DNA from 3 places in the Clostridium sp. AF34-13 genome. Region 1 is predicted to be linked to each of the others. Evidence: predicted binding sites of a transcription regulator. Region 1 holds the regulator's gene; each other region holds the start of a gene.
The links. The regulator HrcA, encoded in region 1, represses chaperone genes, less so after heat shock. The targets are predictions, from matches to a motif close to TGTTAGCACTCNNNNNNNNNGAGTGCTAACA.

Region 1 (8,356 bases):
TGCATCAATATCGAATGTAACTTCAATCTGTGGAACACCTCTTCTTGCAGGTGGAATACCATCAAGTCTGAACTGTCCAAGTGACTTATTGTCTTTAGCGAACTGTCTCTCACCCTGAAGTACATTGATATCAACTGCACTCTGGTTATCAGCGGCAGTAGAGAATATCTGGCTCTTCTTTGTAGGGATTGTTGTGTTTCTCTCGATAAGTCTTGTAGCAACTCCACCCATTGTCTCGATTGAAAGTGAAAGTGGTGTTACATCAAGAAGAAGGATGTCTCCTGCACCTGCATCTCCTGCAAGCTTACCACCCTGTACTGATGCTCCGATAGCTACACACTCATCAGGGTTAAGTGATTTGCTAGGCTCATGTCCTGTAAGCTGTTTAACCTTATCCTGTACGGCAGGAATACGAGTAGAACCACCTACAAGTAATACTTTTCCAAGCTCTGAAGCTGTAATTCCTGCATCGTTAAGTGCATTCTGAACCGGAGTAGCAGTAGCTTCTACAAGGTCATGTGTAAGTTCATCAAACTTTGCTCTTGAAAGATCCATGTCAAAGTGCTTTGGTCCTTCTGCTGTTGCTGTGATGAATGGGAGATTGATATTTGTTGTTGTAGCTGATGAAAGTTCTTTCTTTGCTTTCTCAGCAGCTTCTTTCAATCTCTGGAGTGCCATTTTATCTGTTGAAAGATCGATGCCCTCTTTATTCTTAAATTCCTGAATCATGTAGTCTGTAATTTTCTGGTCGAAGTCATCACCACCAAGATGGTTGTTACCAGATGTAGCTAATACTTCGATAACGCCGTCACCAATCTCAATGATAGATACATCAAATGTACCACCACCTAAATCGTAAACCATAATCTTCTGCTCTTTTTCATTGTCAAGACCATAAGCAAGTGCGGCTGCCGTTGGCTCGTTGATGATTCTCTTTACATCAAGACCAGCAATCTTACCTGCATCCTTTGTGGCCTGACGCTGTGCATCGTTGAAATATGCCGGAACAGTGATAACTGCTTCTGTTACTTTCTCACCGAGATAACTCTCAGCATCTCCTTTTAATTTCTGGAGAACCATTGCTGAAATCTCCTGTGGAGAATATTTCTTATCATCTATAGTTACTTTATAATCTGAACCCATATGTCTCTTGATAGAAGATATAGTCTTGTCAGCATTTGTAACTGCCTGACGCTTTGCAGGCTCACCTACAAGTCTTTCTCCTGTCTTTGTGAATGCTACAACAGAAGGTGTTGTTCTTGCTCCCTCTGTATTTGCAACTACTACAGGTTTTCCACCTTCCATAACTGCTACACAAGAGTTTGTTGTTCCTAAGTCAATACCAATAATCTTACTCATAATGATTGCCTCCTATATCATAATCTCTTTATTTCATATATTATTTATTAGAAAAATAACTGATAAAACTAATTAACTACTTTTACCATACTGTGTCTTACGACACTTTCTTTATACATATAGCCTTTCTGCATTTCCTCTGCAACTGTTCCGCTCTCCAATGAATCATCATCGACAGCCATAACAGCATTGTGAAGATTTGGATCAAATTCTTTTCCAACTGCATCTATAGGTTTAACTCCCATCTCATCGAAAGCTGTGAGCATCTGTTTATAAACCATCTCAACACCTTTGACAAACGGTGCGTCTTTTTCTTCCTCAGGTACTCCCTGTAATCCTCTCTCAAAATTGTCAATAACCGGAAGAATCTTTTCGATAACGCTCTTTGCTCCGACTTCAAACATCTGACTCTTTTCTTTTTCAGAACGTTTGCGGAAGTTTTCAAACTCAGCAAGCTGTCTCACCCTCATGTCTTCAAGCTCTTTAACTTTCTCCTCAAGCTTTTCAACCGCTTTATCCTTTTTCTTGCCGAATTTCTTTTCTTTCTTTGGAGCTGCTTCCTTTGAAGCCTCATCTTTTTTATCTTTTGCATCCTCCGCTGCTTTTTCTTCCTCAACAGCTTCATCTGCGGTATTATCTTCTTTTACTTCTTCAATATCAATATCTTTTTCTATATCTTTATTCTCTGCTACCAATTCCCTGCCACCTCTCTATTTTTGCTTTTTTTTGAATATATCATCAAGCTCAGACATAAGCGACTGTAATGTACTTACAACCTTATCATAATCCATTCGCTTTGGTCCGACGATACCAATCTTTCCATATACACCTTCGTGAATCTTGTATGTTGCCGTTACAACCGAACAATCTTTCATGGTATCTACTTTTGTCTCATTTCCAATGTAAACCTGAATATCATGAGTGTCGCCCGGCTTACTCTTGCCCTGACCGTTTTCTCCTGATTCCGACTCTGCCGTATCAAGCCAATCACCTATAATATTTTTTTCCTCAAACGCATTGAGTAACTCCGTTGCACTCGCCTTATCCGAGAGCTCAGGATATTTCAAAATATTTGTTGCTCCACTTGTATATATCTCCAGATCATCATCTTCCGTAAGTGCCTTTCCGATAACCTCCAAGACTGAATCAATGACCTCCGTGTGACTGCCGACCTGTTCTTTTATCTTTCTGATGATGGCCAGGTTCATCTCGGTAACATCAAGTCCGTTCAATGTGGTATTTAATATAAAATTTAACTTTACCATCATTTCCTGGTCTATATCACCCTCAACTCGCACCATCTCATTTTTAACTACATTGTTGTCAAGAACTATAACAGCAAGTATGCTGTCGGCATCAACCTGTGTGAGCTGTATAAACTTAACTTTCTTTGACTCATATCTCGGCCCTGAAACAAGTGTCGCATAATTTGTATTGTTTGCGAGCAGCTTTGCAACCTGCTTAAGCAATACATCTATCTTTCCTGCTTTCTGTTCCAGCTCATCCTTAAGGTTCATAACCTCACTCGTCTTGTCATCGAGCATCGTATCTACATAAAGACGATAACCTTTATCAGAAGGAACCCTGCCTGCCGATGTATGAGGCTGGATGATATATCCCATCTCCTCAAGATCAGACATTTCATTACGAATAGTCGCTGAACTTAGATTGAGGTCAGTATCTTTTGAAATCGTTCTTGAACCTACCGGCTCTCCGGTTTCAAGATAAGTCCTGATAATCGTTTGAAGTATCTTTAACTTCCTATCATCTAACTCCACTTAACCACTCCCTTCTGCTTCTCTGTTAGCACTCTTTGTAGTGGAGTGCTAACATCTATAAAGTAAGATAGCACGCATACAAAATCTTGTCAAGAGTATTTTGAAACTTTTTTTATTTTTTATTACAGTTCAGTCAAAAAACAAGAAAATGAACCATTATATTTTTTCACCTTTAAAGTCGATATAATAAATATAATACTTAAATGACTTTGCAAATCTCTTTATAAGTATTATTATGATGCAAGGGTCAAAACAGCTTTTACCCCGGACATCATTATAATAGTAGAAACTAACACATTGAAATGAGGAGTATTATGGATAATAATGCAAGCAGAATAAATTCATTAAACACAAACAGAATGAATAGCCAGACGGCTGGCGGACAGACCCGGGCAAGAACCGCTGCATCGGGAACCAATAGTGCAGGTGCTCAAAATCCCGGAAATATTTCAAGGACTCCGGGCGGCAACAGTGATTACGGTGTTGCAAGAAGTGCCACACAGCTAAAAGCAGGTGACATCGTCAAAGGTGAGATTTCCGACCTAAGAGGAAACCAGATAACTGTCACTCTCGACAACAATACCATTTTAAAAGGATATATAGCTGACAGTTCAAAACTTTCCATCGGACAGACCGCCGCTTTTTCGCTCAGCAGCCCAAATCCCGGTCAAATACTTCTTTCACCAGTATCAAACAGCTACTCTGATACTGAACTTAACCTTATCAATAAAGCACTTGAAGAAGCGGGACTTCCAAACACTGAGCACAACCAGGCAACTGTAAAGGCTCTTATGGACAATCTCCTCCCTATAAACAAGAACTCTATCCAGTCACTTATGCAGCAAGCATACGATTGCAAGACAGAGGACTTTTCAACATTAGCGATAATGAACCGTCTTATGATGGATATAAATGAAGACACCGTGACCCAGTTTTCAAGCTACAGACATGGAACTTACCACCTTATAGACAAGCTTTCATCACTTTCAGAACAGATACCGGAGCTCCTCAGTTCTCTCTCTGAGAATGCAGCCTCCTCATCTGTTGCCGCATTTGGTGAAAAACTTATAGATATATTGTTTCAGTCCTTTGACAAGGCAAATAATACCTCACAGCCACAGACAATCTCATTTCTCAGCAGCGAACAGAGAAATGAACTTTTAAATCTTTTATCGGGCACGGCAATGACCGAGGACACTTTAGAACAGCTTGAAAATGGTACTCTCTCTCTAAGAGATGCACTTACAATGCTTAGGGACTCCGCAGGCAGCAAGTCACTTGTCTTTCCCGGCGGTATGGATGCCACAAATGAACTGTTTCAGCAGACACTTTTAAATATAGACAGTACTCTCGAATCTGCAACCGATATTTCAGTGCTTAAAAACTCTGACTTATTTAAGAACATCCCTACGATAAATGAAAACATTGAAAATACCGAATCGGCTGATACAGAAGCTTTGGAAGAACAAAAAAATACTGCCGATACTGAAAATGCAAAAAATGTAATTGAGGAACTTCCAAAGGGGAATACATCCGAGAACAGGATAGGATTTGCCGCAAAGTTTCTTCACAATATTACCGAGACGGCAAAAAATTCCATCAACAACATGCTTCAGCAGTCATCACAAAATACTGACAAAAGGGAAATTTCAACCTCCGGAACGGTCATTGACACACTGTGCGAAAAGTTTAACTCACTTGGCATTGAAAACGATTATCTAAGCACATTCCTTGACAAAGACGCAAGAAATGAACTGTTAAGTACATTATCAAAACTTCCGGTCAGCAAAGCCCTTATCATGAAGATTACATCAGGTGATGCCACCGCAAAAGAAGTGCTTACCGTAATCAAAAATCTTATACCACTCTCTGACCCCGAAACAATAAATGAACTTTTCAGGTCACAGTCCTTTGAATCCATATTTTCAAAGGTACTTGAAAGTAACTGGCTGCTCTCACCACAGAAATTAAAAGACGGTGAAAACATAAATAATTTCTATAACAAGATGCAAAAACAGTTAAAAGATTTTGATTCACTTATAAGTACCAATCTCTCAGGTGACGATTCCGACAGTCTCGGCAGTCAGGCAAGAGATGCACAGAGCAACATTGATTTCATGAAAACATTAAGCGAAGCATTTTCGTATTTTCAGATGCCTTTAAAATTAAGAAACCATAATACACACGGCGACCTTTATGTCTACACCAAAAAGGAAAAGCTGAGGAAAGACCCAAACAACATACATGTATTACTGCATCTTGATATGGAAAATCTCGGTGCACTTGATGTATATCTCGATAAAAACCACAATGAGATAAACACTAAGTTCATATCCGACAATGACAGGTCGATAGATCTTCTCTCGACAAATGCCGGTCTTTTAAAAGATGCATTAAACTCACAGGGTTATGCTTGTCATGTAAAAATAGAAAAAGCTGATGCAAGCACCAGCACTGTAGATGAATTTATCAATGCAAAGATAAACACACAACAGACAACCGATATGAAACGGTTCTCGTTTGATATAAGGGCTTAAATAAGCCCCCGGTACATCTATAGACAGACCGGGGGCTTTACAATAATCAATTATTCATTTTTTCATCGTCAGAATGATTTTTCAAATACTCATTTTCTATATCGTCAAATATATAGTCAAATATCGACGGCATACCTACAAATTCACAACCGTAAAGCGTTGTACCATCATCTTTTTGTTTTCTTCTGACTATCTGAACCACGCAGTTTAAACTGTCATTCTTCTTTTCAAATTCAAGTCTTGAATTAAAATAAAATCCAATAGGCAAAACACTTTTTGTGACAAATCCGATACCATTTCTTGAAATATCCGTTATCTCAATAGGTGCATTTATGTTCTTTACATGAACATTATCCTGTTTAAACAATGATGATACATCAAGATGCATTGTTATCGGTATTCTCTTACTTCTTCTTTTTTCAGCACCCATACCCTTACCTCCATTTTAACACTGCCGTTCACACCCTGATGCATCAGGCAGTTTTTATATTATGATATGAGTGTCAATAAGTCTATAATGCTCATTTGTGCAGACAAAATCGAATTTTATACTTTTGACACTTACATGATATTCTTTATTTGTCAAGTATCTCTTTTAATATCTGGTTTATCATTCCCGGATCAGCCTTTCCCTGTGTTGCTTTCATCGTCTGACCCACAAGGAAACCGATAGCCTTTTTCTTTCCACTGTGATAATCCTCTACTGACTGTGGATTGTCGGCAACTATCTTTTCGATAGTCTCTTTTAAAGCTCCATCATCAGTATCATTTTTAAGACCATTTTCCTCGACATATTTCTCAGGATCAATATCCTCGTTAAATATCTTTTCAAAGACTTCTTTTGCAACTGAGCTGTTTATAACCCTGCTTTCTGCAAGGTTTATAAGTTTCGCAAGATTTTCAGGCGAGAACTTAAGCTGTTCAGGCTCCATCTCATTTTCTTTCATAAGACGCATTGTCTCGACCATAAGCCAGTTAGAAACCTTTTTAGGATTGTTGCATATTGCCGTTGTAACTTCAAAAAGATCAGCAAGATGCTTATTCCCCGTAAGAATGTCCGCATCATATTCAGGAAGTTTGTATTCTTCAATATATCTCTTGAATTTCTCATCCCTAAACTCAGGCTGGTTTTTCTTTATCTCGTCAAGCCATTCATCACTTATGATAATAGGTACAAGGTCAGGCTCAGGGAAGTATCTGTAATCCTGTGCATCCTCTTTTGATCGCATCGCATAAGAATACTCTTTTGTATCATCCCATCTTCTTGTCTCCTGAACAACCTTTTCTCCTGCTTCGATAAGGTCTATCTGACGCTCTCTCTCGCCCTCTATCGCTCTTGCGATTGCTTTGAAAGAATTAAGGTTCTTCATCTCCGTTCTCGTGCCAAACTCTGCCGCTCCGACTTCCCTTACCGAAAGGTTTACATCAGCACGCATTGAACCCTCCTGTAATTTACAATCAGAAGCACCGAGGTACTGAACGATAAGTCTTAACTTTTCAAGATATGCGATAACTTCCTCAGCAGACCTCATATCAGGCTCAGATACTATCTCGATAAGCGGTACACCTGAACGGTTGAAATCTACAAGTGAACTTTCACCCCACTCATCATGCACGAGCTTTCCGGCATCTTCTTCCATGTGTATCTCATGTATTCCGATGCTCTTTTTGACACCGCTCTCTGTCTCTATATCAATATGACCGTTGCGGCAGATTGGCTGGTACAACTGTGAAATCTGATAATTCTGAGGATTATCAGGATAAAAATAATTCTTTCTGTCAAATTTGCAATTTTGTGTAATAGTACAGTTTGTGGCAATACCTACTGCTGCGGCATATTCAACAACCTTTTTATTAAGTACAGGAAGTGAACCCGGCATACCCGTACATACTGGACAGGTATGTGAATTTGGCTTGCCGCCAAACTCTGTAGAACATCCGCAAAAAATCTTTGTCTTTGTGGCAAGCTCTACATGTACTTCCAATCCGATGACTGTTTCATACTGTTTCATACTTTACCTCTTTTCCATTATTCTGCAAGCGGACTGTGTTTAAAATCTCTTGTCTGCTCAAAACTGTATGCTGCACGTATAATGTTTTTTTCCTTAAAGCAGTCACCAATAAGCTGTAAACCTATCGGCAGACCTTTTGAATCCGTTCCGCATGGAACAGTTATACCCGGAAGTCCGGCAAGATTTACCGAAATAGTGTATATATCTCCAAGATACATCTTAAGAGGATCACTTAAACTTTCACCAAGCTTTGGTGCTGTTGTAGGTGCAGCCGGTCCTAAAATAACATCGTATTTTGCAAATGCTTCATCAAATGCTTTCTTTATGAGAGCCTTTGTCCTGAGTGCCTTAAGATAATACGCATCATAATATCCTGAACTCAAAACGAAAGAACCGAGCATTATTCTTCTCTTTACTTCTGCTCCAAAGCCCTCTGAGCGGGACTTTTTATACATATTGTGAAGCCCGTCGTACTCTTCTGTGCGGTATCCGTATTTCACACCGTCAAATCTCGCAAGATTTGAACTTGCCTCAGCACAGGCGATAACATAATATGCAGGGATGGCATACTCAACGAGGCTTAAATCAAACTCCTCAACTATCGCACCTTTTTCTTCAAGAACCTTTGCAGCGTTTAGGATTGCATCTTTTACTTCGCTGTCAAGTCCCT
Region 2 (8,356 bases), on a different contig from region 1:
CTGTTTAACGGCATCGTCTTTTGACATTGTCTTGACTGTGTTGTAATCCGTAACTGCCTTAACCTCGTCCATTATACCTGTGTCATGAGGTGGTGTAATCTGTGCTCCATCCTCCCAGTACACCTTGTAACCATTGTACTCAGGTGGATTGTGGCTTGCGGTAACATTGATACCTGCTACGCATTTAAGCTCTCTTACAGCATACGAAAGTTCAGGTGTAGGTCTGAGTGACTCAAATACATATGCTTTAATTCCATTGGCTGCAAGGCAGAGTGCTGCTTCATCTGCAAACTCAGGTGACATATGGCGTGAATCGTATGCGATAGCAACGCCCTGTGACTGTTTTCCTGCTTTTATAATATAATTTGCAAGTCCCTGTGTAGCCTTGCGGACTGTATAAATGTTCATACGGTTTGTACCTGCACCTATAACACCTCTGAGTCCGGCTGTACCAAACTCAAGTTCCTGATAAAAACGCTCCTTAATCTCGTTATCATCATCTGCAATAGCCTTAAGTTCAGCTTTTGTCTCCTCGTCGAAATAAGGGTTTGCAAGCCATGACTCATAAATCTCTTTGTAATCCATCTTGTATATCCTCCTCTTTCTGCTCTTTTATTTGAAATTATATATTTGATGCCGGGGTCAAAATATCTTTTGACCCCGACTGATGCAATGGTCCGCTGTCGCTTTTGACCTTTGCATCATACATTTATGATACTGCAAAATCTGTCATATAGAGTTTGCTTTGTATCTGTTTAGTAAAATTTTAAAAACAATTTTATTTATCTGCATCCTCGATAAGTTCTGAAAATGAAAGTTTTACATTTTTGTCATCATCAAGAATATCCACCGAATAACTTTTTGTCACATAACCACTTTTACTCAATGTAATAGTCTGTGAACCTATAACCTTTGTAAATTTACACGGAACTATGCCTTTATAAACATTGTCCAGATAAACCTCCGCACCCTCAGGTGCCGTCACCGATATGGTATGGTTGCTGTCTATCTTTTTAGTTTTAGTCTTACTCTTGCTCGTCGCTGCCGCAGTCGCCTGGGGTTCTGTCGTTTCAGACGATGCCGTGCTCTGCGGAGCACTCGTTGCCGCTGACGCCGTATCAGAGGTTTCCAGACTTATATTTATAGTCTTGCTTGCCTCTGCAACAGTAAGCTTTCCATTATATGTACTGTATCCGTTAAGGCTTGCGGAAACTGAATAAGTCCCATAATTAAGTGCTATTGGTTTGCTGTAATCAATCTTAGTACCATTTATATACAAATCTGCACCTATCGGGTCAATATTAAACTTAATGCTTCCTACATTTTTTATACTATTTCTGTAGTCGCTAAAATCAAGAGTGCTCTCTTTATTATTTTTTATACTGACTGTCTTTGACGCTTTTGCAGTTCCTTTGTTCAGGGTAACCCTGTAATTGCCGCAGCTCACTGTTATAAGCATATTATTTGTCACCGGTAAAATTATGTCATCATCAATATTTATCATACCACCGATGAAATCCTTATAATTTAACAGCCTCAAATAGCCATGTCCCTCTGTCCTTATAACAGAATAGACCTTATACCCTATCCCACGCACCGTAAGTTCATCAGCCTCACTAAGCTCCACCATTTCAATAGCCTTGTTACCCGATGTGCCAAAATATGTCTGTTCTGAATACTGATATAATTCATCGGCAACTTCCATTGATGACTCAGATGTATCAAAAGAAAACTTGTCCACATTTTTATACTCCCATGCGTCCTCAGGCACTTCCATAGATACAAGCTTGGCATCGCTTGTCCTATAGGTAGTCTTCATGATCATTCCCTGTTCAAGTTCATCCCCGTAAATATCCTGCTTATACTTATCCTTAATCTCTGCCGTATCATCATAATTTATGATAGTGTCAACATCTGTGTCAATCTCCCTTACCGAAAGCTGTTTCAGTTCCTTGTCAACACTCGTGATAACCCCTGTAAAAGACTGTGCAGCCATAGGCTTAGCCGTATCCTGCACTTTGTTTTGTGAATCGCTTTTATTTGCACATCCACACATCATTACCACCAAAAATACAAGGCACACACACCGTTTAATAAAACCGGTCCCTATTTTCTTGTGCATCTTAAAATGCCCCTCCTAATCAAAAAGTCACTGCACAGTCATAAGACTAATACACTAATCCTTATTTCTGAACAACTTGTTTTACTCAAACCCAAATTGTCGTATGAAAAATACTGCATCAGCGGCATTTTTCATACTGTACTATTTGATTATAACTCAAAACCACTTAAAAAAAAAGTCAAACTCTTAAATCTTTTATCTTAGCGATAAATTTTTGTCTGTCAGGTTCCTGTGCCCTTATTTTTTCAAGTTTTTCATAATTTTTTTCGGAAATCCATGTCTTTTTTCCATTATAATAAAAATTAACCAGTTTCCAATACTTTTCAGGATAGAGTAACAGTGCATGCAAAACTTCCATTTCACCGGGTTCAGGCTCTCTTTTTTTAATATATTCCTCAACGATAGAAACTCCAAGCTCACAGTTCCATCCGTTTTTCTCCATAATTTTTCTAATCCAGTCATATAAATCTGTCATTTGAAGTCCCACCGCAGATTTTTCAAAATTTGATGTTATTATATTTTCCCTGCTAAAAAAAATATTATGATAATTATAACTTCCATGAATTATCCTGTTTTCACTTATTGTCTTCTCACATAACTCATCTATGCCGCATCTTTGTATATATTCCAAAGCCTCTACTCCCTGCTCATAAAACTCTCTAAACGAATTGAGTATGCTTATCTCCATATGATTTTTCTGTTTTTTTGCCTTGATATAACTGTTCACACGCTTCATTTCATTATTATGTTTCTTAAACAAAGAAACTATATCTATTCTTGATGTATTAAATTTTGCCTCAGATTCATCAGGCAGTCTCATACATCTATGTAAATATGCAAGATGCCCCGCCGCCATACGGACCTCACTTTTATCTCTCACATCACAATCCTGTGCCTGAAACCATCTTCTTACGACCCACTTCCCGCCACACGAATCCTCGCTTATATATTTCTCTAAATTATTTTTCAAAGCAAAATCAGCAAATTCATAGCCATTTTTATAGAGACATTCTTTTACACTCTCCTCAAACAAAATCCTCATCTCATCCCTAAGATATGGTTTTACAACATAAAATTCATCCCCACTTTCTACAACCACTGAACCCCTCACGCGTCTTTTTGCCTTTATATCAAGCTCATACTGTTTAAGCACTTCGTCAACTTTTTCATCCATTCCCATAAAAAACACCTCCATAACATACCTTGACTTATATACATTTGTATCTTATTCAAGTTATGCTATGGAGGTTTAAAATAGAACTTTTTACAGTCGTCATATCAATCGGATATTCGCAATCCGCTCTGCGGCTTGCTCATAACACTATATTTTATCCTTCAATCGCAATATATTTCTTTTCTTCAACTTCCTTTTCAGGCTCTTTCTTTGGAACAGTGAGTTTCAAAATACCATGTTTAAACTCAGCCTTGACATCTTCCTGTTTGACACCCTCACCAACATAGAAACTTCTCTGGCAGGCACCTGCATAACGCTCTTTGCGGATATATTTACCGCTGTCTTTTTCTTTCTCGTCTTTATCAAGACCTTTTGCGGCACTGATTGTCAAATAGCCATCCTCAATAGAAGCATTTATCTCATCTTTAGTAAATCCCGGCAAGTCAACTTCAAGCTCATAACTGTCTTTTTTCTCTTTAATATCAGTTTTCATAATCCTGCTTGCTTTCTTACCATATAATTTCTTTTCCGTGTTTTTCATGCTCTTATCGAAATCATAAAACGGGAATTCATCAAACCAATCATCAAACAAATTTTCTCCAAAAATACTAGGCATTAACATAAGTCATCTCTCCTTTTTCATATATGCTTTGTTACCTTGTTTCATGGAACCGGGAGGAGCAAAGCAGACATTCGCAATCCGCTTTCGCTACTTGCTCATGAACGCAGTCGCTTTGCGACCTGTCAGTGAAAGTTTTTAATCTCAATCTCCAAATCCGATTGTCTGATTGAAATCTTATTTCTTTTCTTCTTTTTGTTCCCTTCCTTTGTTCTGATTATGTTATAGCACTTTTATTAGCACTCGTCAATAGCGAGTGCTAATAATTTTGTGAACTTTTTGTGTTCTTTGTTCTGTTTATTTAGATTTTACAGCTATAACGCAAGCTCTATCACTGATACAAGAAGAACCGCAAGGCAGGCTGCGACCGCAACCGTCAAAAGACTTTTCCTTTTATATGCAAAGAATACTCCGACCACCGTTCCTGCTATTCCCGAAATCAAATCTGCCGTTGAATAGATTATTGCCGGAAATGTCATCGCACCAAGCACCGCATACGGCACATACGCAAGAAATGATTTGATAAATCTGTTCTCAATCTTTCCCGTAAAAACCGTGAGCGGAATTGCCCTGATAAGATATGTAACCCCTGCCATCACTATAAGATATATAAAAAATGTCTGTGTGTTCATTTATTTTCCTCATTTCTCCACATACTTTTATGGATATAAAATCATTTTTCGTTTTCAACATTACTTCTTCACAAATCTTTACTAAATATATCAGATATTTAATTTCCTTCCTCCTCATCAATCGGATAAAGCCACGCACCGACTGCCGATGCAGCTACCGCACATATTATTATAACAAAGCCTGACGAAACTTTATTTAACACCGGAACCCATCTGAACATACAGCTTAATACCACGGCAATTATTATTACTTTCAGAAAACGACTGTCGTCCCTTGCCGCCGGAAGAATTATCGCAAGGAACATTCCATATATTGCAATACCCAGTGCGTCACTTATAACTGCCGGAAGTATGCCGCCAAGCAGTGCACCAAACGCTGTTCCCGCTATCCAGCCGATGTATGAAACCGATATAATCCCAAGCATATAATATTTGCTTACGGTCTTGTTTCTGCTGACTGAAACCGCAAATATCTCGTCCGTCACGCAAAAACTTACTGCCATTCGTGTCGGCTTTTTAAAGGTGTCATCCACCTTTTGTGCAAGTGACAGTGACATAAGTGCATATCGTATATTTATAACAAGCTGCGTAAGTGCCATCTCGACAAGACCACCGCACGCAGCCATTATCTCAACACCGGCAAACTGTCCCGCCGATGTTACATTTGCAACCGATATAAGTATCGCCTGCCACGGTGTAAGCCCTGCCGAAACTGCCATTATTCCAAATGCAAAACTCACCGACAGATAACCAAGTGCTATCGGTATTCCGTCCTGTACTCCTCTTTTTATATCTTTCTTTTTATCTGATGCTTCATTTTCCATTTTTTCCTCATTTCCATATAGATACATCACTTTGTAAAACTTGTTTTCTGATATATCCAAACAATGTATTTATACGATTTTTCTTTTATATTTTCAGCCGTTTTCGCATAACGGTTTTTATCATATCTGATTAAAAATCTTATATTTTATAACCGCAAATGCTTCTCTCACAAAACTGTTGGGTATCGTAATCGGCTTAGTCTTTGCACTTGCACCGCTCACATCTGTGTAACCCATCTTTTTTGCTATGCATTTTGCCCTATAAATATGAAAATCATTGCTGACAATAACAGTCTTTTTTTCTTTGCTGCCAATAAGCTCAGCCGAAAATTTCAGATTTTCATTTGTATTTTTTGACCGGTCCTCAAGTATTATCCTGTCACTTTTTATTCCGTTTTTGACAAGATAATCAGACATTGCTTTAGCCTCCGTTATTTCCTCGCCTTTACCCTGACCACCCGAAACAACAACCTTTGTCCCCTCATTTTCATTAAGATAATCAAGTGCCACATCAAGACGGTATTTGAGGTTTAAAGTAACTCTTGTCCCATTCACCCTCGCACCGAGAACCACTATATAATCCGCATTTTTCTCCGGTTTCTGAACCGCATTTTTAATTATAGCACTTTCTGCAACACCGAAAGCACCTAGAAATAATATCACACATACAATCAATGCCACTGACACCGCCTTAGGCAGATGCAGTCTGCCGTTGTGACACATCCTCGAAGCTGTTCCAGCCGCCGAAAGCACCACGCCGAGAAGCAGCCAGAAATATGTAAATGAATTATTCAAACCGATAATGAACGCATAAGCGCCAAAATACACCACGGATGCAATCCCAAGCACCCATAATACAAAAGCTAAAACCATAAAAAACTCCATTCCTGCCCGCTTTTCAGGGCATCTCAAATTTGTGCGTAAACACAAATCCTGTGTGTAAAAATGTCAAGCGACTATTCGCAATCCGCTTTGCTACCTGATAGTTTTAAACTGTACGACCGCATACGCTTTGCCCTCTTCATCATCAAGCGAAACAAAAGTCTCATTTTCCTGCTCACATATCACCGGAACAATAACATCACCAAGAAGTGCCTGTTTCTTATACTCGACACGGAGTTCTTTAACAGACTTAAGTTCAATCTGGTTCATCGCCATCCTCACATACTGTCCGTTATTTACATGGTGGTTTGTGTCAAGCTGTGACTCCTGCACCACAAACTCCCTGCCTTTCACACCGCCCTCCGGCACTTTAATCTTTCTCGGTGCATAATCCATTTCAAGTGGCTCATGTGTACCATAGACATCCCCTATCTCAGGCGTAACTATCATAGGTCTGTTTTTCTTTAAATCCATAAGCACCCAGAGTGAATTTGCAATAGCAACCCTGCTGCCGTCCTCCTTTGTAATAAGAAAATTTCTGTGACCGAACATCTTTTCATATCCAAATGACTGCGTACCAATTATAATATTTTCGCCCATCCTCGGATATTCATCAATAACTATCTGCCATGAATTAAGAATCCACGCAATCTGCCTTTCCTTATGAAAATTAAGACCGACTCCCAAATCCTCGGACTGAAAATTCGTGCAGTCCTGCATATAATTTATAATACCGTCAAGCGTAAGCCTTGCGTCACTGTCAACCTCACTATATCTTACTCTGCTGTTAAAAGTGTACATATCATCCCAATCCTTTCTGTCAAATCATATCGTTTTATAAACATCTTTACTATTATACTCCTTATGACACAAATTTTCATTTACTTTTTTATGACAATACCAAAAAGATAGTAACAGTTCAGCCAAAAAAACAAGCCAATAATACATCGAGCAAGCTCGTGTATTATTGACTTATCTTTTTTTGGCTGAACTGTTACAAAAGAGATGCAATTTGTAAATTCATACAAACTACATCCCTTTTATTACACTGCTTACCTTATACAAAAAATTATTTCTTAAGCTTCATTTTTCTGCTGAATCCTGTTTTTTTATTAAACAGCTTTTTATACTTTTTATATTTTGACTTTGGTACTTTTATAACAGCTTTTTTGTATATGCCCTTAAATACATTCTTTCCAACACTCTTAAGCACTGATGATTTTACTGTTATATTTTTAAGCTTTTTGCTTCCGGTAAAAGCATTTTTACCAATTGTTGTAACATTTTTACCAATAGTTACTTTCTTCAAAGTCTTTTTGTTTTTTAATGCATTTCCGGCAACAGACTTAACCTTATAAGAAAATTTTCCTATCTTTACAGTGTCCGGTACAGATATTGAAGCTTTATTTTTAATCGGTTTAACAAACTGAACTTCTCCACCTGTTATCTTATTTTTAACAACTTTTCCAGGTTTTGTAACCTTAAAATATGCATTATATTTTGTAAGTTTCTTTACAATTCCCTTTTTCAACAGCTTAACCTTACTGCCTGCACTTGGATTACCACCCGGCTTTGTTGTCGGTTTTGCTGTTGGTTTTGCTGTTACACCTGGTGTCTTTGTTGGTGTTGTCGTCGGCTTTACAAGCGGTTTCTCAGTCACCTCCGGTGCAGGAGTTTTTGTTGCTTCTGCTTCTTTTTGCTTCCACTTAGCATAGACACTTATATCCTGTGCATTTCCCGATGCAATCTCTGAAATTCTTGAGATAATATCAAATTTTGAAGATGTGTACCAGCCTTCAAATGTATAACCGTCTTTTGTCGGCTCCTTAAGTTTTATCCTGTCTGCTGTTGTATAAGTCGATGGGTTTTCAGAATTATTTACACCACCATTCAAAATATAATTTATCAAAAATCTTCCATAATTTATGGTCGTATATTGATATGCATAATTATTATATGTGTACATTTCATTTGAGGCACCCTGAACATGAGCAAGCACTGCTACTTTTCCATTATCATCTGCCCAATCCCGCTTTATGTTTACCTTAAACATTTTTGCACTTCCCGGTTCCAGATTTGAAACATCTCTTTCTCCATATGACT
Region 3 (8,356 bases), on a different contig from region 1:
ACTCACAAAACAATCATATTTTGTAACAACAATACAAATATCAGACAATCATAATCTTCCATCAAGCTGCTAAAATACAGTTATCAAACAAAACAAACTTATTAACAACTTATCTAAATCTTTTTATCATCAATCTTTTTATCATCGCCAATAAAAGTAAATTGGAGTTTGACACCATAATAAATAATATTAATCGGTATTATGTCGTCGTCAGTACTTAAGGGTGGTATTCTCACCCTTTATGTACTGTTACGAACGACAGCATAACGAAAGCGTACCGATGTTATTATTTATTATGAGGCAAACTCCTCATAATGTGGTTTATTTAGCAAGCAAAAGCATAATCTCATTACTTCTGTTTACAAACTCCGTCATCTCCTCTGCCTTAAGCGGATGGTTCGCAAGTACGGCAAGGTCATAGAGCTGTTTGCAGAACATATCAACATTTTCTGCATCCTTATTATTAAGAATATACTGCACAAGTTTGTTTGATGAGTTGAGTACAAGTGTTGCAGAGTCTCCAAACATATCCATGTCCATTCCTGCTCCGCCTGCACTATACATCTTCATCATATCCTGCATACGGCGTGTCTCCTCTGAGAGTGTGAGCATTGATGAAACATTCTCATTTTTAAGTTTCTCTACTTTTACTTCAAGATTTTCCTTTCCGAGTGCTTTCTTAAAGATTTCGCTAAGTTCCTCGGTCTCTTTCTTGATAGTCTCCTCGTCCGCATCGTCCTTCATCGTATCATTAAGACCTGCATCTATACGCTTGAAGCTTACTTTTAAATCACCCTGCTCAAGCTGTGAAATAAATGCCTGGTCAATATTATGACTCAATATAACTGCATTTATATTCTGCTCCTTGAACATATTTACATACTGGCTCTGCTGCTGCATATCAGTTACATAGTAAACTGTCGTTGGTTCTTCCTCGTTTTCACCGTCTTTATTTTCTGATGCATCTGTGTTTTCCGTATTTTCAGCAGTATTTTCCTTTGTATCTCCGTCTTTTTCTTTGACTGCATCGACATATTCAGGAAGCGTGATATATTTATCATTTAAGTCCTTAAAGATGATATAATCTGACATCTTTTCTCTGAACTTACTGTCTTTTAAGCATCCGTATTTGATGAATGGGCTTATATCTTCCCAGTATTTCTCATAATTTTCTTTGTCTACTTTATACATTCCTGAAAGCTTGTCGGCAACTTTCTTTGTAATATAATCAGAAATCTTCTTTACAAAACCGTCATTTTGCAATGCACTTCTTGAAACATTGAGCGGAAGGTCAGGACAGTCGATAACACCCTTAAGAAGCATCAGGAACTCTGGAATAACTTCCTTGATATTATCAGCGATAAATACCTGATTATTGTAAAGTTTAATAACACCCTCAAGATTGTCATACTCCGTATTTACCTTAGGGAAGTATAAGATACCTTTAAGGTTGAACGGATAATCCATATTCAAATGAATCCAGAAAAGAGGCTCCTTGTAGTCATTAAAGACTGATCTATAAAATTCCTTGTATTCATCATCTGTGCAATCATTAGGATGTTTCATCCAAAGCGGAGTTGTCGTGCTGATAGAAACAGGTCTTTTATTTATCTTTACTTTTTCTTTGCGTGGTGATACCTCGACAACTTCTTTTTCTCCGTTCTCATTTTCTCTTTCCTCTGTCTTTGCTTCCTCGACAATGTTTTCAACTACAACATCATCTTCACGGAGTTCTTCCTTATCTATAGTCTCATACTCCTGCTCGGCTCCCTCTTTTGAAAGGAATATCTCTACAGGCATAAATGAACAGTATTTTGTAAGAACCTCTCTTACACGGTACTCATTTGCAAATTCTAAGCTGTCCTCTGAGAGGTAAAGTGTGATAGTCGTACCTATCTCTTTTTTGTCTCCCTCTGACATTTCAAAGTTGATTCCACCCTCTGACTCCCAGCGTACAGGTGTTGCTCCCTCTTTCCATGACAATGTGTCGATAGTAACTCTGTCGGCTACCATAAATGCTGAATAAAAACCAAGTCCAAAGTGTCCTATTATCTGCTCCTCATTTGCCTTGTCCTTATATTTTTCAAGGAAGTCAGTAGCACCTGAAAATGCGACCTGATTTATGTACTCGTCAACCTCATCCTCAGTCATACCAAGACCGGTATCAGTGAATGAAAGACTCTTTCCTTCAGTATCAACAACAACCTGAATACTTGGCTTGTAATCATCAGGAAGTGTGTATTCTCCCATAATATCAAGCTTTTTAAGCTTTGTAATCGCATCACATCCGTTTGATACAAGCTCACGGATAAATATATCATGGTCTGAATAAAGCCATTTCTTTATAATAGGAAACATATTTTCTGATTCAATTGATAAACTGCCTTTTCTGCTCTGCATAATAAAATCTCTCCTTTACTTTTATATTCACTATAATCAGCCCTTTTCCACAGGACTTTTATCTACGATTTATTTCGTCAGCAATCATTGTCATCGACTGCTAACAGCTTTCACAAAGAGTATAATAATACGATATTAAAAAAATGTCAAGAAAAAATTAGCACTCTTTTGAAAAGAGTGCTAATTTATGTTTTTCTGATTAAAGACGGCTTGTTCCCCGCCTGATTATTATCCTATGCAATATAAACATAAAATTTTCCTAATTGTCTTAAAATAGCGTTGTAACTTCTCCTACAACTTTTTCTCCACAATTCCCCTTAGAATCATATGCAGTAACCGCATACTCGTAAGTAGTACCTGAATTTGCAAAAATATCGTTGTAAGACTGTGCCGTATTTGTGTTGAGCATTGCTATATAAGTCCATGTCTTAGTGCCTTTAACTCGTCTATAAACATTACAGTAAGATGTATATGAATTTGCCATCCAGCTTATCTTTACACCATCCATTGTTGCCTGAAGTCCAGTTATCGCTGCCATTGAATTTTTAGAATATACTGTAAGTTTCTTTTTCCGGCTTCCTACCGTAAATTGAAGCTTTGCGTTAAACACCTGATTTTCCTTAAATTTAACAAGCCATTTATCATATGATATGGCACCGCTCTTGGCATTCACCTTAAGTTTCTTTGTTTTCCATGTTGGAAATATCTTTGCAACAACATTCATATTTTTTACTGCAGTTCGGTTTATCTTGCTTATATCTGTATATCCGTCCTGGCTTACAAGTTTTATTTTAACTTTGGTTGACGGTTTCTTTACATATCCGAGTACATAACATATATTGTTTGCCGCATCTCTTCCAAGTTCATTATACGCAAGCTGTGTATAATGTATTGTACTGTGTATTTGATTTAATGATGTAGGCAGTTTCAATGATTTACTTCTTGTCTTATTATATGAAGTATATTTCGCATTGGTTTTATACTTATTTTTGAAATAACTTTTTACTGTATTATCCGTAAGCCACACTTCTGACAACTGGCTTGCGAGAAAAATGTCCTTATATGCCGCTTTACCTGAATTACACATATAATACTGTGCTTTTCTAGGACCTGTCAGCTCAAGGTCAGCAAGTGATGTCGGTTTTCTGTGCGATCTTACCATAAGTATTCCGCCAAACTCAAGTTTCTTATTTACATACTTATAATCTTTCGCACTGCTTCCCTTAAGCTGTTTCTTTAATGCTCTGTGCATTTTCATATAATATGTGAGATATTTTCCGGCTTTCATCTTAAAATCCTGTTCTCCCTGAAGCCAGAAATATCCTTTATGGCTGAGCTTATAATGTCCGGCTTTTATCTCATTATTAAGGGTACGCTCACAGGCTTTATAAAGTGCTACAGCCTGCCAGAAATTATTATCTTTTCCCGCTTTCGGCTGCCATGTAGTAATAGAACTTCCGCCATGTGCCGCATTTACAACCCATACTTTTTCCTTTAATTTATTTGTCCACTGGTTTGCCAATGCACTGTCAATACCTGATTTTGCCTTTGCCCCGCTTGCAGAAGTAAGATTATTTGTCCTGCACCACTCATAATCCGAACTGTTATCGGTAAGAGATTTTGGAACAAACTTCGATGCATTTGCGACTGAAAGTGCCGGTGATGTTTTACTCCAATTTGCAACTCTTTTATAATGAGAACGACATGACGGACCATATGTATTATAAACTTTTCCTGCACTGTTTAATATGGCATTATTTGTATATTCTGCATTCGTTTTATCATCACTATGGCTTCCCTCCATATTACTCTGACCTATAAGTAACAAAAGACTTATCTTTGCCGGCCTGACTAATACTCCATAAGTTGTTCCATCCTTAAGCTCAACTACAGCTTTTCCACAACCTACCGCAAATATCTTTTTATGGTTGCTGTTTGCCACACTAACAATTTTTCTGTCTTTTTGTCCTGTTGTAGCATTAGTCGATACAACATTTTCTGTAGCTATTCTTCTTATCTCTTTATTAAAGGTATGCCTGTCATCATATTTTAATGTAATTTTCTTTTTTGTCTTGGCATAACTCACTAATGGAGGAAGTGTTGTGTTCTCCGGTTCTGCCGTCGGTTCCGGACTCGCTGTATTCTCCGGATTTTCAGTTTCCGAAGGTTTCTTCGTCTGTACCACTATATCATTATCGGTATCTGCTGATGCCTTTTGGTTATTCAAGATATATCCTGCCACTCCGAATAACATACATATTGCTGCTATTAAAATAATCTGTTTTTTTAATTTCATAATAATATTTAATCCCTATCCCTTTATTTCTTAATTATCATAAATACTGAGGCTGAAATGATATTATCAGCCTCAGCTTGAGTTTAATCTTAGTATATATTTATGTCATTTTTTTGCAAATCATATGACTTTATTTTGCCACTATGTTTTAGTGTTTGCCCCGTGCGGTACAAACACTAAAGATTACAGCCTGTTTTAAATGCATCTTCGATGCATGAGGCTGTAATCTGACAAAAATTTAATTCTTTGGCGTATAGCCTGACAGCAAGTGTCAGGCTTACGGATTTATTTTGCCACTATGTTTACAATTCTTCCCGGTACATAAATTTCTTTGATGATGTTCTTTCCGTCAAGTCTGTCGCCAAGTGCTTCTTTTGCTCTCGCAAGTACATCGTCTTTGGCATCGTCTTTTCCGATTGAAAGTGTTACTTTTGTCTTTCCGTTTATCTGAACGGCTATCTCTACGGTTGACTCTACAGTCTTTGCTTCTTCATACTCAGGCCATGACTGCTCGTAAAGTCTGCCCTCACCTCCTATTATCTCCCAGATTTCTTCTGTTATATGAGGTGCTACAGGATTGAGAAGTGTGATGAGCGTCTTGTACTCGCCAAGTGTAATACTGTTCTTCTTATAAAAGTCATTTATAAGTGCCATCATTGCGGCTATAGCAGTATTGTACTTGAGGTTTTCAAAGTCACTGCTTACTTTCTTTATTGTCTGATGCATCTTTGTCTCAAGGTCTTTTGAATAACCGTCATTGTCTTTATCAAGCATTGTCTGAAGTTTCCATACTCTGTCGAGGAAACGGCGGCATCCTTTTACACCATCATCTGACCAAGATGCACTGAGGTCAAATGCTCCGATGAACATCTCGTAAGTACGAAGTGTATCTGCTCCGTATTCTTTTACAATATCGTCAGGATTGATTACATTTCCGCGTGATTTACTCATCTTCTCGCCGTTTTCACCAAGGATCATACCATGAGATGTTCTCTTCTGGTATGGTTCAGGAGTAGGCACAACACCCTCATCATAGAGGAATTTATGCCAGAAACGGGAGTAGAGAAGATGGAGTGTAGTATGCTCCATACCACCGTTGTACCAGTCAACAGGAAGCCAGTATTTAAGTGCTTCAGGGCTTGCAAGTGCCTCTGTATTTGTCGGGTCAGTATATCTCAAGAAATACCATGATGAACCCGCCCACTGTGGCATTGTATCTGTTTCTCTCTTTGCAGGACCTCCACAGCAAGGGCAAGTTGTATTCACCCAGTCTGTCATTGCCGCAAGCGGTGACTCTCCATTGTCAGTAGGCATATAGCTGTCTACCTCAGGAAGTAAAAGAGGAAGTTCACTCTCATCAAGAGGTACATAACCGCATTTATCACAATGTACGATTGGAATAGGCTCGCCCCAGTATCTCTGTCTTGAGAATACCCAGTCACGGAGTTTATAATTTACCTTGCGGTTACCAATCTTTTTCTCTGTAAGGAAATCTTTTACTTTCTCCTTAGCTTCTTCTACTGTAAGTCCTGTAAGGAAACCTGAATTTATCATCTTTCCTGTTGCCACATCAGTAAATGCAGCCGCATCTATATCCACAGGTCCCTCACTTCCCTCAACAACCTGAATCATAGGAAGTGAGAATTTCTTTGCAAATTCCCAGTCACGGTCATCGTGTGCAGGAACTGCCATGATAGCACCTGTTCCGTATGTCATAAGTACATAATCAGAAATCCAGATAGGAATTTCCGTATCATTTATAGGATTTATAGCTGTAAGTCCATCAAGAACAACACCGGTCTTGTCTTTTGCAAGTTCTGTACGCTCAAAGTCAGACTTTCTTGATGCCATCTCTCTGTATTCCACAATGGCATCCCAGTTTTTAATCTTATCCTTATACTTGTCAATGATAGGATGCTCAGGTGAAACGACCATGTAAGTCGCACCAAAAAGTGTGTCAGGTCTTGTAGTATAAACACGAAGTTTATCCTCTTTATCTTTAATTCTGAAATCAACCTCCGCACCCTCTGAACGGCCAATCCAGTTTCTCTGTGAAGTCTTTACTCGCTCGATATAATCTACATCGTTAAGTCCCTCTAAGAGTTTGTCAGCATAATTTGTAATCTTAAGCATCCACTCACTCTTAACCTTGCGGACTACCGGAGAACCACATCTCTCGCATACACCGTTTACAACTTCCTCATTTGCAAGTCCTACCTTACATGATGTACACCAGTTGATAGGCATTTCTTTTTTATATGCAAGTCCTGCATTAAAGAGTTTGAGAAAAATCCACTGTGTCCATTTGTAATAATCAGGGTCAGTCGTGTTTATCTCTCTGTCCCAGTCAAAAGAATAACCGAGTGAATGAAGCTGCTCTTTAAATCTTGCAACATTCTTCTTAGTAACCTCTTTTGGATGAACTTTATTCTTGATAGCATAGTTTTCAGTAGGAAGACCAAATGCATCCCATCCCATAGGATATAATACATTGTATCCCTGCATTCTGCGTTTTCTTGCTACTATATCAAGAGCCGTATATGGACGAGGATGTCCTACATGAAGTCCCTGTCCTGACGGATAAGGGAACTCAACAAGTGCATAAAACTTTGGCTTTGTATAATCATTTTCTGTCTTAAAAGCCTTTTCGTCGTCCCATATCTTCTGCCATTTTTTCTCCACCGTATGGTGGTTATACATATCTGCCATTTTATCCTCCATTTCTATTTCATGTACTCCCGGAATCATACTACAAAAGTAAAAATATAAACATAGCCATACTGCACACACAACCAATGACTGCACCTGCGATAACATCTTTAGGAAAATGTACTCCCATGATAACCCTGATAATTGCAAGAAACAGTCCCATTATAAGAATTATTGTTCCTAATATCTTATTTATAACCCATATCGAACCGCCTATGACAAATATCGAGAATACATGGCGGCTCGGAAAAGAAAGACCATTTGTATCTTTCTTTATAAGAGGTTTAAAGCCGTACAGTTCATATGGTCTTTTAGCATTTATCTTTTCCCTTAACTTGCTCAGCAAAACAAAGAACAGTGCCGGAACTATGATAAGTCCTGCGACAAGTTTATATTCCCTGCTCACAACAAGCCAGCCTATCTCGACAAAATATAAAAATGCAGTAAGAACCGTAAGTATCTTTCCAAATATATCTATAACTATCGGGACTGCTTTTTTTCTGCCAAGCAGTCCTATTATCTTTTCATATGTCTCTTTTTTCAAAACATCCTCCGGACTCATACTCATATAACAATCTTAATCATTATTGCTGCTCACACACTGCGATGTGACGTTAGCCATATAACATTTAACTGCCATTACTGTTCACACACTGCGATACGACTATCATCATTATAACAACTGCAAATTGTTACCAGAGTAATATCATGCTTACTGTTCCTGCTCCGATTTTGCAATTTCAAGACTGAGTTCCTCAAGCTGCTTGTCATCGACAACATTAGGGGCATCTGTCATAAGACATGACGCATCCTTAATCTTAGGGAATGCAATAACATCTCTGATGCTGTCCTCGTGTGCCATTATCATGACAAGTCTGTCAAGACCATAGGCCAGTCCTGCGTGTGGCGGTACTCCATACTTAAACGCATCGAGAAGGAAACCGAACTGCT

Region 2: the regulator HrcA is predicted to act here: its motif matches at 4,150-4,180, upstream of DWZ63_RS09955 (Hsp20/alpha crystallin family protein).
Region 3: the regulator HrcA is predicted to act here: its motif matches at 2,556-2,586, upstream of htpG (molecular chaperone HtpG).

What each region holds. Positions count from the first base shown of each region.
Region 1 is NZ_QUEB01000002.1:204,754-213,109, forward strand. It holds gene dnaK (molecular chaperone DnaK) at 1-1,359, opposite strand, end outside; gene grpE (nucleotide exchange factor GrpE) at 1,428-2,054, opposite strand; gene hrcA (heat-inducible transcriptional repressor HrcA) at 2,070-3,137, opposite strand; gene DWZ63_RS02820 (flagellar hook-length control protein FliK) at 3,452-5,674, shown strand; gene DWZ63_RS02825 (PilZ domain-containing protein) at 5,721-6,104, opposite strand; gene gatB (Asp-tRNA(Asn)/Glu-tRNA(Gln) amidotransferase subunit GatB) at 6,250-7,686, opposite strand; gene gatA (Asp-tRNA(Asn)/Glu-tRNA(Gln) amidotransferase subunit GatA) at 7,704-8,356, opposite strand, start outside.
Region 2 is NZ_QUEB01000010.1:118,275-126,630, reverse strand. It holds gene DWZ63_RS09970 (phospho-sugar mutase) at 1-585, opposite strand, end outside; gene DWZ63_RS09965 (PEGA domain-containing protein) at 779-2,122, opposite strand; gene DWZ63_RS09960 (hypothetical protein) at 2,301-3,302, opposite strand; gene DWZ63_RS09955 (Hsp20/alpha crystallin family protein) at 3,451-3,918, opposite strand; gene DWZ63_RS09950 (AzlD domain-containing protein) at 4,230-4,547, opposite strand; gene DWZ63_RS09945 (AzlC family ABC transporter permease) at 4,646-5,371, opposite strand; gene DWZ63_RS09940 (YdcF family protein) at 5,492-6,244, opposite strand; gene DWZ63_RS09935 (acyl-ACP thioesterase domain-containing protein) at 6,347-7,054, opposite strand; gene DWZ63_RS15975 (InlB B-repeat-containing protein) at 7,323-8,356, opposite strand, start outside.
Region 3 is NZ_QUEB01000001.1:106,214-114,569, reverse strand. It holds gene htpG (molecular chaperone HtpG) at 322-2,400, opposite strand; gene DWZ63_RS00435 (sialate O-acetylesterase) at 2,669-4,696, opposite strand; gene leuS (leucine--tRNA ligase) at 4,982-7,405, opposite strand; gene DWZ63_RS00425 (phosphatase PAP2 family protein) at 7,446-7,949, opposite strand; gene aspS (aspartate--tRNA ligase) at 8,118-8,356, opposite strand, start outside.